DNA from 3 places in the Klebsiella variicola genome. Region 3 is predicted to be linked to each of the others. Evidence: predicted binding sites of a transcription regulator. Region 3 holds the regulator's gene; each other region holds the start of a gene.

Region 1 (3,279 bases), 1.3 Mb from region 3:
GAAGACAAAACGGCGACCAGACAGGCGATGGACTGCGCGCGCATTAACCTTTTGCTAACACACGACAGGCGCTGGCTGGTGGCCGTTAAATCGTTTCGCCCATCGACAGGCGGTAGTGGAGATCCACCTTTTCAATGGTGGGCAGTCCTTTGATTTTCTTTATTAAAATCTCTGTCGCCACCTTACCCATCTCGAAGCGCGGCGTCAGGACGCTGGCCAGCCGGGGAGAGACGATCTGGCCAATCTCCAGGCCATGAAAGCCCGCGATAGCCAGCTCCTGGGGCACGCTGATACCGGATGCCAGGCACTCCTGTAACACGCCCACCGCCAGGTCGTCATTAGTGCACAGGATACCGTCCATATCGGCGTACATTTGCCGCGCCAGGGTCATCATGCCGGTGCCAATGGAAACCGACGAGACTTTATTCGGCGCAATGCGCCCCACCGCCAGCCCGGCACTCTCCATCGCCCGACAGTAGCCCAGATAACGCTGCTCGTCGCGGACGTCGGACATCGAGCCGAAGTAGATGATCCGTCGTTTACCGCTGGCCAGCAGCATGGTGGTCATATCGAAGCCGGCCTGGAAGTTATCGAATCCGACGTTGATGCGTCCTGGATTCTCCGCCAGCCCCATCACTTCGGCGATCGGGATCTTCGCGGCATTCAGATACTTGTCCGCCCGCAGGGAGTGCACCGACTCGGTCAGCAGCAGTCCTTTCACATTAAACGCCAGCACGGCGGCAATCTGCTCCTCTTCACGCTGGCGATCGTAGTCGTAATTCACCACCAGCGTCTGGTAACCATGCCCGGCGGCAACAGATTCGATGCCGGCCAGCAGATCGGCAAAAATTTGATTATGAAAGGAGGGAATGAGTACGCCAATCCGCGGCACGGCGACGCTGGTCATCGCCGGATTATCCGGGTCGGGCTGATAGCCGATCTCCGCTATCACGCTGGCAATACGCTCCGCCGTCTCCGGTTTCACCTTTTCCGGGGTGCGCAAATAGCGGCTAACGGTCATCTTGGTTACGCCAGCCAGCTCGGCAATATCATGGAGAGTAATGCGTTGTGCTTTCATCTGTGTGTCCGCCAAATACCTGACTGCTTCAGGCCATTATGCCTGTCGGGGGGGCAAAAGAGAATGCCAGTCCGTAGCCGTTAACCTGTTGAGTCAGCGAGATTTACCGGCAGCGTCACGTTTAAAGTAACCCCTTTTTGTAACACGGTTCCGAGTGATCTTCATCACAGTTTCCCCCGGTAAAAATCCGTGAGATAGGGCACAGGTTTTCTTCAGCCGCTAATCAGGATATCGAGATGAACGATCTTTTCAGCTTACAAGGTAAACGCATTTTAATTACGGGCGCAGGACAGGGGATCGGTTTTGTCATGGCTCAGGGTCTGGCGCAATATGGCGCAGAAATCATTATTAATGACCTTTCTGCCCCGCGAGCGGACGATGCGGTGATGAAGCTCCGCGACGAAGGCGCCACCGCCCATGCTGCGGTATTTAACGTGACCGATGCCGAGGCCGTTGAAGAAGCCATTGCCAATATCGAAGCGCATCTTGGCCCGATTGACGTGTTATTCAATAACGCCGGGATCCAGCGCCGCCACCCGTTTACCGAATTCCCGGTGCAGGAATGGAATGACGTGATTTCAGTTAACCAGACGGCGGTATTTCTCGTCTCTCAGGCCGTCGCGAAGCGCATGGTTGACCGCCAGCAGGGAAAAATCATCAATATCTGCTCCATGCAGAGCGAGCTGGGGCGCGACACCATCACCCCCTACGCCGCCGCCAAAGGCGCGGTGAAGATGCTAACCCGCGGAATGTGCGTTGAGCTGGCGCGGCACAACATTCAGGTCAACGGCATTGCCCCGGGCTACTTTAATACGGCGATGACCCGGACGCTGGTTGAGGATAAGGCGTTTACCGACTGGTTATGCAAACGCACCCCTGCCGCCCGCTGGGGCGATCCGCAGGAGCTGGTCGGCGCTGCCGTCTTTTTATCGTCAAACGCGTCGAATTTCGTCAACGGCCATCTGCTGTTCGTTGACGGCGGCATGCTGGTCGCGGTCTGAGAGAAGGAGCGCATGATGGCAGGACAATGCATTATTTTGATGGGCGTCTCCGGAACCGGCAAATCCACCGTCGGTCAGGCATTGGCCCACGCGCTGGGAGCGAAATTTATCGACGGCGACGACCTTCATCCACGCAACAATATCGTCAAAATGGCCACCAGCCAGCCGCTGAATGATGAGGATCGTCAGCCGTGGCTGACGCGTATCGCCGACGTCATTTTCAGTCTTGAGCAGAAAAACGAGTCAGGTGTATTGGTCTGTTCCGCATTAAAAAAGCGCTATCGCGACCGCCTGCGTGAGGGGAACGCGAAGCTACGCTTCCTGTGGTTGACCGGGGATTATGACTGCATTTTGCAGCGAATGCGCCAGCGTAAAGGCCACTTTATGCCAGAAGCGTTACTGCGTAGCCAGTTCGCCGCCCTGGAGACGCCAGACGCCAGTGAAAGCGATGTTCTGGCCGTCGATATTACCCCCGACATCGCCAGTATTGTCGCTCACTCATTAACGTTACTTCATTCGCAACAACCGCAGAGGATCCCGGCATGATTATCGATACCTTAACCGCCGCCGCCGAAAATGAGCTCTATCCGCCGGTGATCCGCCAGGCGCTGCAGGCCGTGTTACAGCAACAACCGCACGCGCTGCCGCCGGGGAAATATACCGTCGAGAGTGATAATGTGTTTTTTACCGTCGTCGAAGGCCATACCCGGCCGCTGAGCGAGCAACGCCCGGAATATCATCGTCAATATCTCGACATTCACATTGTGCTGAAAGGTGAAGAGATCATCGGTGCCGGGAATAAAGGGCTGCCGGTCGTTGAAGATGGTCACTTCAACACGACGCAGGATATCGGTTTCTGTCAGGCTATCGACAGCGAAACGCTGATTCATCTCTACCCGGAAGAGCTGGCGATCCTCTTCCCTGGCGAATTACACCGCCCGATGGCCTGCCTCGAACAAGGCGCAGCGTTGCGTAAAATCGTGGTTAAAATCGATCGCGCGCTACTGTAACGCGCTCGTTAGGCCCCGCACACTCCCCGCGGGGCCTGGGATAACCATTAGTTATCCAGCTCATCCATGGACTTCACCTGGTCGCGGTTAATCTGCTCCACGCGGCCGGTTTCGGCATTTTTGTATGAGACGAGGCCGGTGTCATCATCCACCTGCGGTTTGCCGCTGGTGACAATGGTCTTGCCATCGG
Region 2 (3,279 bases), 1.2 Mb from region 3:
CCGTTTCGTGGTGAGGTTATCATCGTGGTTACGGTTGACGATGTTGCCTTCGAGACGCGCATCCGGTATGCCGGTCCAGCGCTCCAGATCCTGGGTAAAGGTCAGCGCCACCTGGTCAATATAGGCCAGGTGTTTATCATGGTCGTAACCGCCGCCGGCGTTGTAGGCCATCTCGTTAAGATACCCGAGATTATAATGAAAGCCGTTCTCTTCGAGGATCGGACGAATGCCCAGCATATCGCCCAGCAGCCCCTGCTGCCCGGCTTCGAACCCCAGCACGCTGCCGTTCCACGCCGGAGTTTCCGCGGCGCTCACGGCAGGCACCATTGCCGCCAGCGCCGCGCCGATCAAAAGCTGATTTATTTTTTTGTTATGCATTGTGATATCCACCGTGACTGAATAAAAACAAAGGGGATCCCCAGGCTATTTATTTACCTGTTTTCTTTTTTAAAAAATGAATGGCAAAGGGCGTCCGCCGGTAATAAAACCGCGACGATGCCAGAGAAAACGTTAATTACAACCTATTGTTTTACATAACCATTTTTTCACCATTGAATTTTAGCAAAAAAAAAAACCTAAGCACTTTCCGCCACGAATGACGAAAGTGCTTAGGTTTTGCCTGGGTTCAGTAGCAATCCTGAATTGATTGACCGCACATTATCACTTTATTCAACTCATGCCTACCAGCAATAGGCAGGCAAGTAATAATATGTGAAGCAAATAACAGTATGGTGTTTAATAGCGGGCGATGGCCGCCGCTATTTCAGCAGACGTTTGCAGGGCGCGAATTTCATTAAACAGGGTCAGCGCCTCACTATATTCCTTGCGTAAATAGCCTAACCATTGCTTAATTCTCGCCACATGATACAGACCGGTGTCGCCCTGCTTTTCCAGGCGGGTATATTTTTGCAACAGCTGAACCACCTGCGGCCACGGCATGCGCGGTTCGTTGTATTTGATCACCCGGCTGAGGTTCGGTACGTTGAGCGCCCCGCGGCCAATCATCACCGAATCGCAGCCGGTGACGGCCATACAATCCTGGGCGCTTTGCCAGTCCCAGATCTCGCCGTTGGCCACCACCGGAATGGTCAGACGCTGGCGGATCTCACCGATCGCCTGCCAGTTAATGCGTTCGGCTTTGTAGCCATCTTCTTTGGTGCGGCCGTGAACCACCAGCTCGCTGGCCCCGGCCTGCTGCACCGCATCGGCGATTTCGAAGCGCCGTTCGCCGCTGTCCCAGCCGAGTCGCACCTTGACGGTCACCGGCAGATGATCGGGAACCGCTTCGCGCATGGCTTTCGCACCGCGATAGATCAGCTCCGGATCTTTCAGCAGCGTCGCCCCGCCGCCGCTGCCGTTCACCAGCTTAGACGGACAGCCGCAGTTTAAATCCACCCCCCACGACCCCAGCTCCACCGCGCGGGCGGCGTTTTCCGCCAGCCACTCGGGATATTGTCCCAGCAGCTGGACGCGCACGCGGGTGCCGGACGGCGTGCGGCTCTGATGATGCAGTTCCGGGCACAGCCTGTAGAACGATTTTACCGGCAGCAGTTGATCCACCACGCGCAGAAATTCGGTGATGCACAGATCGTAATCGTTAACCTCGGTCAGCAGCTCGCGCACCAGCGAATCGAGCACGCCTTCCATCGGCGCCAGTAGAACACGCATATCGTTATCCGGAAAAAAAAGAGGCGCTATGGTAGCGCCTCCAGGCATTGGTGGAAAGCGCTCAATGCGTCCGGCCTGCCGTACGCCATTCCCCGTTCGGCGAATGCGGCAAAGCGAGGAGATAATCTCTATGCTTTACAGGAGTCTGCGGCGTCTCATGCCGCCTTTATTTGCCGCGCCTCGTTCAAAAAGGTAGCGTGGGACTCCATATACCCTAAGCTGCGAGCTGTCGGGTCCTGCCGGGAGAGGCTATTGTTCCCGTACGCTATCAGCGCTATGCGTAGAATTCATGATGTGATCGGTAGCACATTTTAGGGATTAATTGTATGATGAATGCACTTCATCAAGGGTTATTACCATGAGTAAATCGCTGACTATTATCTGGCAGTACCTGCGGGCCTTCGTCCTGATTTACGCCTGCTTATACGCCGGAATTTTTATCGCCGGACTGCTGCCCATCACTATCCCCGGCAGCATCATCGGCATGCTGATCCTCTTCGTGCTGCTGGCGCTGCAAATTATGCCGCCGCAGTGGGTCAATCCTGGCTGCAATATCCTGATCCGCTATATGGCGCTATTGTTCGTGCCCATCGGCGTCGGCGTGATGCAATACTGGGATCTGCTGCGCGCCCAGCTGGGGCCAGTCGTCATCTCCTGCGCCATCAGCACGCTGGTGGTGTTTGTGGTGGTGAGCTGGAGCTCTCACCTGGTGCATGGCGAACGTAAAGTGATTGGGCAAAAGGAAAAGAAAAATGATGCATGAAATCTGGTGGTCGCTGCCGCTAACCCTGATCGTCTTTTTTCTCGCCCGCAGGCTGGCCGCCCGCTTTAAGTTCCCGCTGCTCAACCCGCTGCTGGTGGCGATGGTAGTTATAATTCCGTTTCTGCTGCTGACCGGGATCTCCTATGAGCGTTATTTTGCCGGCAGCAAAGTCCTGAACGATCTGCTGCAGCCGGCGGTGGTCGCGCTGGCCTTTCCACTGTATGAGCAACTGCACCAGATCCGCGCGCGCTGGAAATCAATCATCACCATCTGCTTTATCGGCAGCTGCGTGGCGATGATCACCGGTACTACCGTCGCCCTGCTGATGGGCGCCACGCCGCAAATCGCCGCCTCTATTCTGCCTAAGTCAGTCACTACGCCAATTGCCATGGCGGTCAGCGGCAGCATCGGCGGTATTCCGGCTATCAGCGCCGTGTGCGTGATTTTTGTCGGCATCCTCGGCGCGGTATTCGGCCATACGCTGCTTAACCTGATGCGCATTCGCACCAAAGCGTCACGCGGCCTGTCAATGGGTACCGCCTCGCACGCCCTCGGCACTGCCCGCTGTGCGGAACTGGACTACCAGGAAGGGGCGTTTAGCTCGCTGGCGCTGGTGCTGTGCGGGATCATCACCTCGTTGATGGCACCGTTCTTATTTCCGCTGATCCTCGCGGTGGTGGGATAAATTGTGATTTAAATCACATTTTTTAATGCAACAAATCAAAGTTGCATAAACAATGAGATATTCATCACATATGAGACTGCTGGACGCCCGTACACTGGCTTCCCATTACATTGTTATGAGGCAACGCTATGCACTCACGTTTTCAAGCTGCTTTGACGACTCT
Region 3 (3,279 bases):
TTCGCGCAGCTAAACCTGCACGCCGCGGAGGTGGAAGGCGATAGCTTTCATCGCTACACCCGCCCGGAAATGGACATGGCGATCCGCAAGGCGCGGGATCAGGGCAAACATATCAGCTACTTTGGCCCGGAGGCGAACGACTTTGGCCTGCTGGAGCAGACCTTTATCGACTATGGCCGCCACGGAAAAGGCCAGTCGCGGAAATACCTGCATACCTATGACGAAGCCGTACCGTGGAATCAGGTGCCAGGGACTTTCACCCCCTGGCAGCCGCTGCCGGAGCCGACAGACGTACTGTTCTATGAGGGGCTGCACGGCGGGGTTGTCACGCCGCATCATGATGTCGCCAGCCATGTCGACCTGCTGGTCGGCGTAGTGCCTATCGTTAACCTCGAGTGGATCCAAAAGCTTATTCGCGACACCAGCGAGCGCGGCCACTCCCGGGAGGCGGTGATGGACTCAGTCGTCCGCTCGATGGAAGACTACATCAACTTCATTACCCCGCAATTTTCCCGCACCCATATCAACTTTCAGCGCGTGCCGACGGTAGACACTTCCAACCCGTTTGCCGCGAAAACTATTCCCTCGCTGGACGAGAGCTTTGTGGTGATCCATTTCCGTAACCTGCAGAATATCGACTTCCCCTGGCTGCTGGCGATGCTGCAGGGGTCGTTTATCTCGCACATGAACACGCTGGTGGTGCCGGGCGGTAAAATGGGGCTGGCGATGGAGCTTATCATGACGCCGCTGGTCGAGCGCCTGATGGAAGGCCGCAAGATCGGCTAACAGAAAAAACCCCGGCCAGGCCGGGGTTGAGATGCTTCACAACGGCAGGCGAAGACTACGCCTCGATCACTTCATAGGAGTGGGTGATCTTCACCGCTTTTTCCAGCATCAGCGCCACCGAGCAGTATTTCTCTGCCGACAGATCCACCGCCCGGGAGACCGCGGCATCTTTCAGCGCCTTACCGGTGACGATAAAGTGCAGATTAATATGCGTAAACAGACGCGGCGCCTCTTCGCGGCGCTCCGACGTCAGCTTCACTTCGCAGTTGGTCACCTCATGGCGACCTTTTTGCAGAATAGAAACCACATCGATCGCACTGCAACCGCCCGCCGCCATCAGCACCATCTCCATCGGGCTGGGTGCCTTATCCCCGGAGTTGCCATCCATCAGAATCTGGTGTCCTGACGCGGACTCCCCGATAAAGGTTAACCCTTCAACCCATTTCACACGCGCTTGCATAAAATTTAACTCCAGTATCGCAATTTTCCTGTCAGATTACGCGCACATAACAATTCTCGCAACGGAAGGCGACCTGCGTCATGCTGAAGCGAGACACCAGGAGACATGCGGCGAAAGCTATGCTAAAACAGTCTGGATGCTACAGTATTACATTGATGTACTGCATGTATGCAGAGGAGTTCACATTACGGGCTGTCGAAAAATCATCAGCCAGCTTCCCAGGTATAGGGAAACAATACGATTGCATGCCCGGACGCCGTGTAGTGTCGGCGCCCGGAGATAGCTTATAACAGAGGATAACCGCGCATGGTGCTTGGCAAACCGCAAACAGACCCTACCCTTGAATGGTTCTTGTCTCATTGCCACATTCATAAGTACCCATCAAAGAGCACGCTGATCCACCAGGGTGAAAAAGCAGAAACGCTGTACTACATCGTTAAAGGCTCCGTGGCTGTACTCATCAAGGATGAAGAAGGTAAAGAGATGATCCTCTCCTACCTCAACCAGGGCGATTTCATCGGTGAATTAGGCCTGTTTGAAGAGGGTCAGGAGCGTAGCGCCTGGGTACGGGCGAAAACCGCATGTGAAGTGGCCGAAATCTCTTATAAGAAATTCCGTCAGCTGATCCAGGTTAACCCGGACATTCTGATGCGCCTCTCTTCGCAAATGGCTCGCCGTCTGCAGGTCACGTCTGAGAAAGTGGGCAACCTCGCCTTCCTCGACGTGACGGGCCGTATCGCCCAGACGCTGCTGAACCTGGCGAAGCAACCCGATGCCATGACCCACCCGGACGGTATGCAAATTAAAATTACCCGTCAGGAAATTGGTCAGATCGTCGGCTGCTCTCGTGAAACGGTTGGCCGTATTTTGAAAATGCTGGAAGATCAGAACCTGATTTCCGCACACGGTAAAACTATCGTCGTCTACGGCACCCGTTAAGTTGCTAAGCGGCGTATTGCTCCTGCAGTACGCCGTTCTTGTTTTTCCCTCATGTGGCGCAGGCTGATTTACCACCCGGAAGTCAACTATGCACTGCGGCAAACGCTGGTGCTGTGTCTGCCTGTGGCCATCGGTCTTCTGCTCGGCCATCTCCAGCAGGGGCTGTTGTTTTCCTTAGTGCCCGCCTGCTGCAACATTGCCGGTCTTGATACCCCACATAAGCGCTTTTTCAAACGTCTGATTATCGGCGGCTGTCTGTTTGCCGGATGCAGTCTGGTGGTGCAGTTGCTGCTCGCTCAGGCCATTCCCCTGCCGCTTATTCTCAGCGGCCTGGCGCTATTGCTCGGCGTCACCGCGGAGATCAGTTCGCTGCACGCGCGCCTGCTGCCCGCGTCGCTGATCGCCGCTATCTTTACCCTGAGCCTGGCGGGCAATATGCCCATCTGGGAACCACTGCTGATCTACGCTTTCGGTACGCTGTGGTACGGCGTGTTTAACTGGCTCTGGTTCTGGCTGTGGCGCGAACAGCCGCTGCGGGAGTCGCTCAGCCTGCTTTACCGGGAACTGGCTGACTATTGTGAAGCCAAATACAGTCTGTTGACCCAGCATACCGATCCGTCGACCGCCCTGCCGCCGCTGCTCACCCGCCAGCAGAAGGTAGTCGACCTGATTACCCAGTGCTATCAGCAGATGCATATGCTGGCCGCCAACCAACGCAACGACCACAAGCGTCTGCTGCGGGCGTTCCAGGTTGGGCTGGATCTACAGGAACATATTTCGGTTAGCCTGCATCAGCCAGAAGAGGTACAAAAGCTGGTGGAACGCAGCCATGCCGAAGCGGTGATCCGCTGGAATGCGCAAACCGTCGCTGCCCGCCTGCGCGTGCTGGCGGATGATATTCTCTATCATCGCTTTCCGCAGCGTTTTCAGATGGATAAACAGATTGAGGCTCTGGAAAAGATCGCCCGCCAGCATCCGGACAACCCGGTCGGTCAGTTCTGCGCCTGGCACTTTAGCCGTATCGCCCGGGTGCTGCATACCCAGCGCCCCCTGTATGCCCGGGATCTGATGGCCGACAAAGAGCGTCGTTTACC

The links. Region 3 encodes CRP, which controls carbon source genes, mostly activating them, when cyclic AMP is high. Its sites were predicted from a motif close to ATGTGANNNNNNTCACAT; they were not measured.
Region 1: the regulator CRP is predicted to act here: its motif matches at 1,231-1,248, upstream of idnO (gluconate 5-dehydrogenase).
Region 2: the regulator CRP is predicted to act here: its motif matches at 1,961-1,978, upstream of SP68_RS07870 (CidA/LrgA family protein).

Annotation. Positions count from the first base shown of each region.
Region 1 covers NZ_CP010523.2:4,652,180-4,655,458, forward strand. Annotated here, with positions in the region: gene SP68_RS21760 (LacI family DNA-binding transcriptional regulator) at 86-1,078, opposite strand; gene idnO (gluconate 5-dehydrogenase) at 1,315-2,079, shown strand; gene SP68_RS21770 (gluconokinase) at 2,095-2,625, shown strand; gene SP68_RS21775 (NanQ anomerase/TabA/YiaL family protein) at 2,622-3,089, shown strand; gene SP68_RS21780 (YgdI/YgdR family lipoprotein) at 3,137-3,279, opposite strand, start outside.
Region 2 covers NZ_CP010523.2:1,650,953-1,654,231, reverse strand. Annotated here, with positions in the region: gene SP68_RS07880 (carbohydrate porin) at 1-378, opposite strand, end outside; gene dusC (tRNA dihydrouridine(16) synthase DusC) at 736-1,668, opposite strand; gene SP68_RS07870 (CidA/LrgA family protein) at 2,027-2,431, shown strand; gene SP68_RS07865 (CidB/LrgB family autolysis modulator) at 2,421-3,116, shown strand; gene cdd (cytidine deaminase) at 3,245-3,279, shown strand, end outside.
Region 3 covers NZ_CP010523.2:411,799-415,077, reverse strand. Annotated here, with positions in the region: gene SP68_RS01850 (phosphoribulokinase) at 1-786, shown strand, start outside; gene SP68_RS01845 (OsmC family protein) at 842-1,246, opposite strand; gene crp (cAMP-activated global transcriptional regulator CRP) at 1,553-2,185, shown strand; gene SP68_RS01835 (YccS/YhfK family putative transporter) at 2,237-3,279, shown strand, end outside.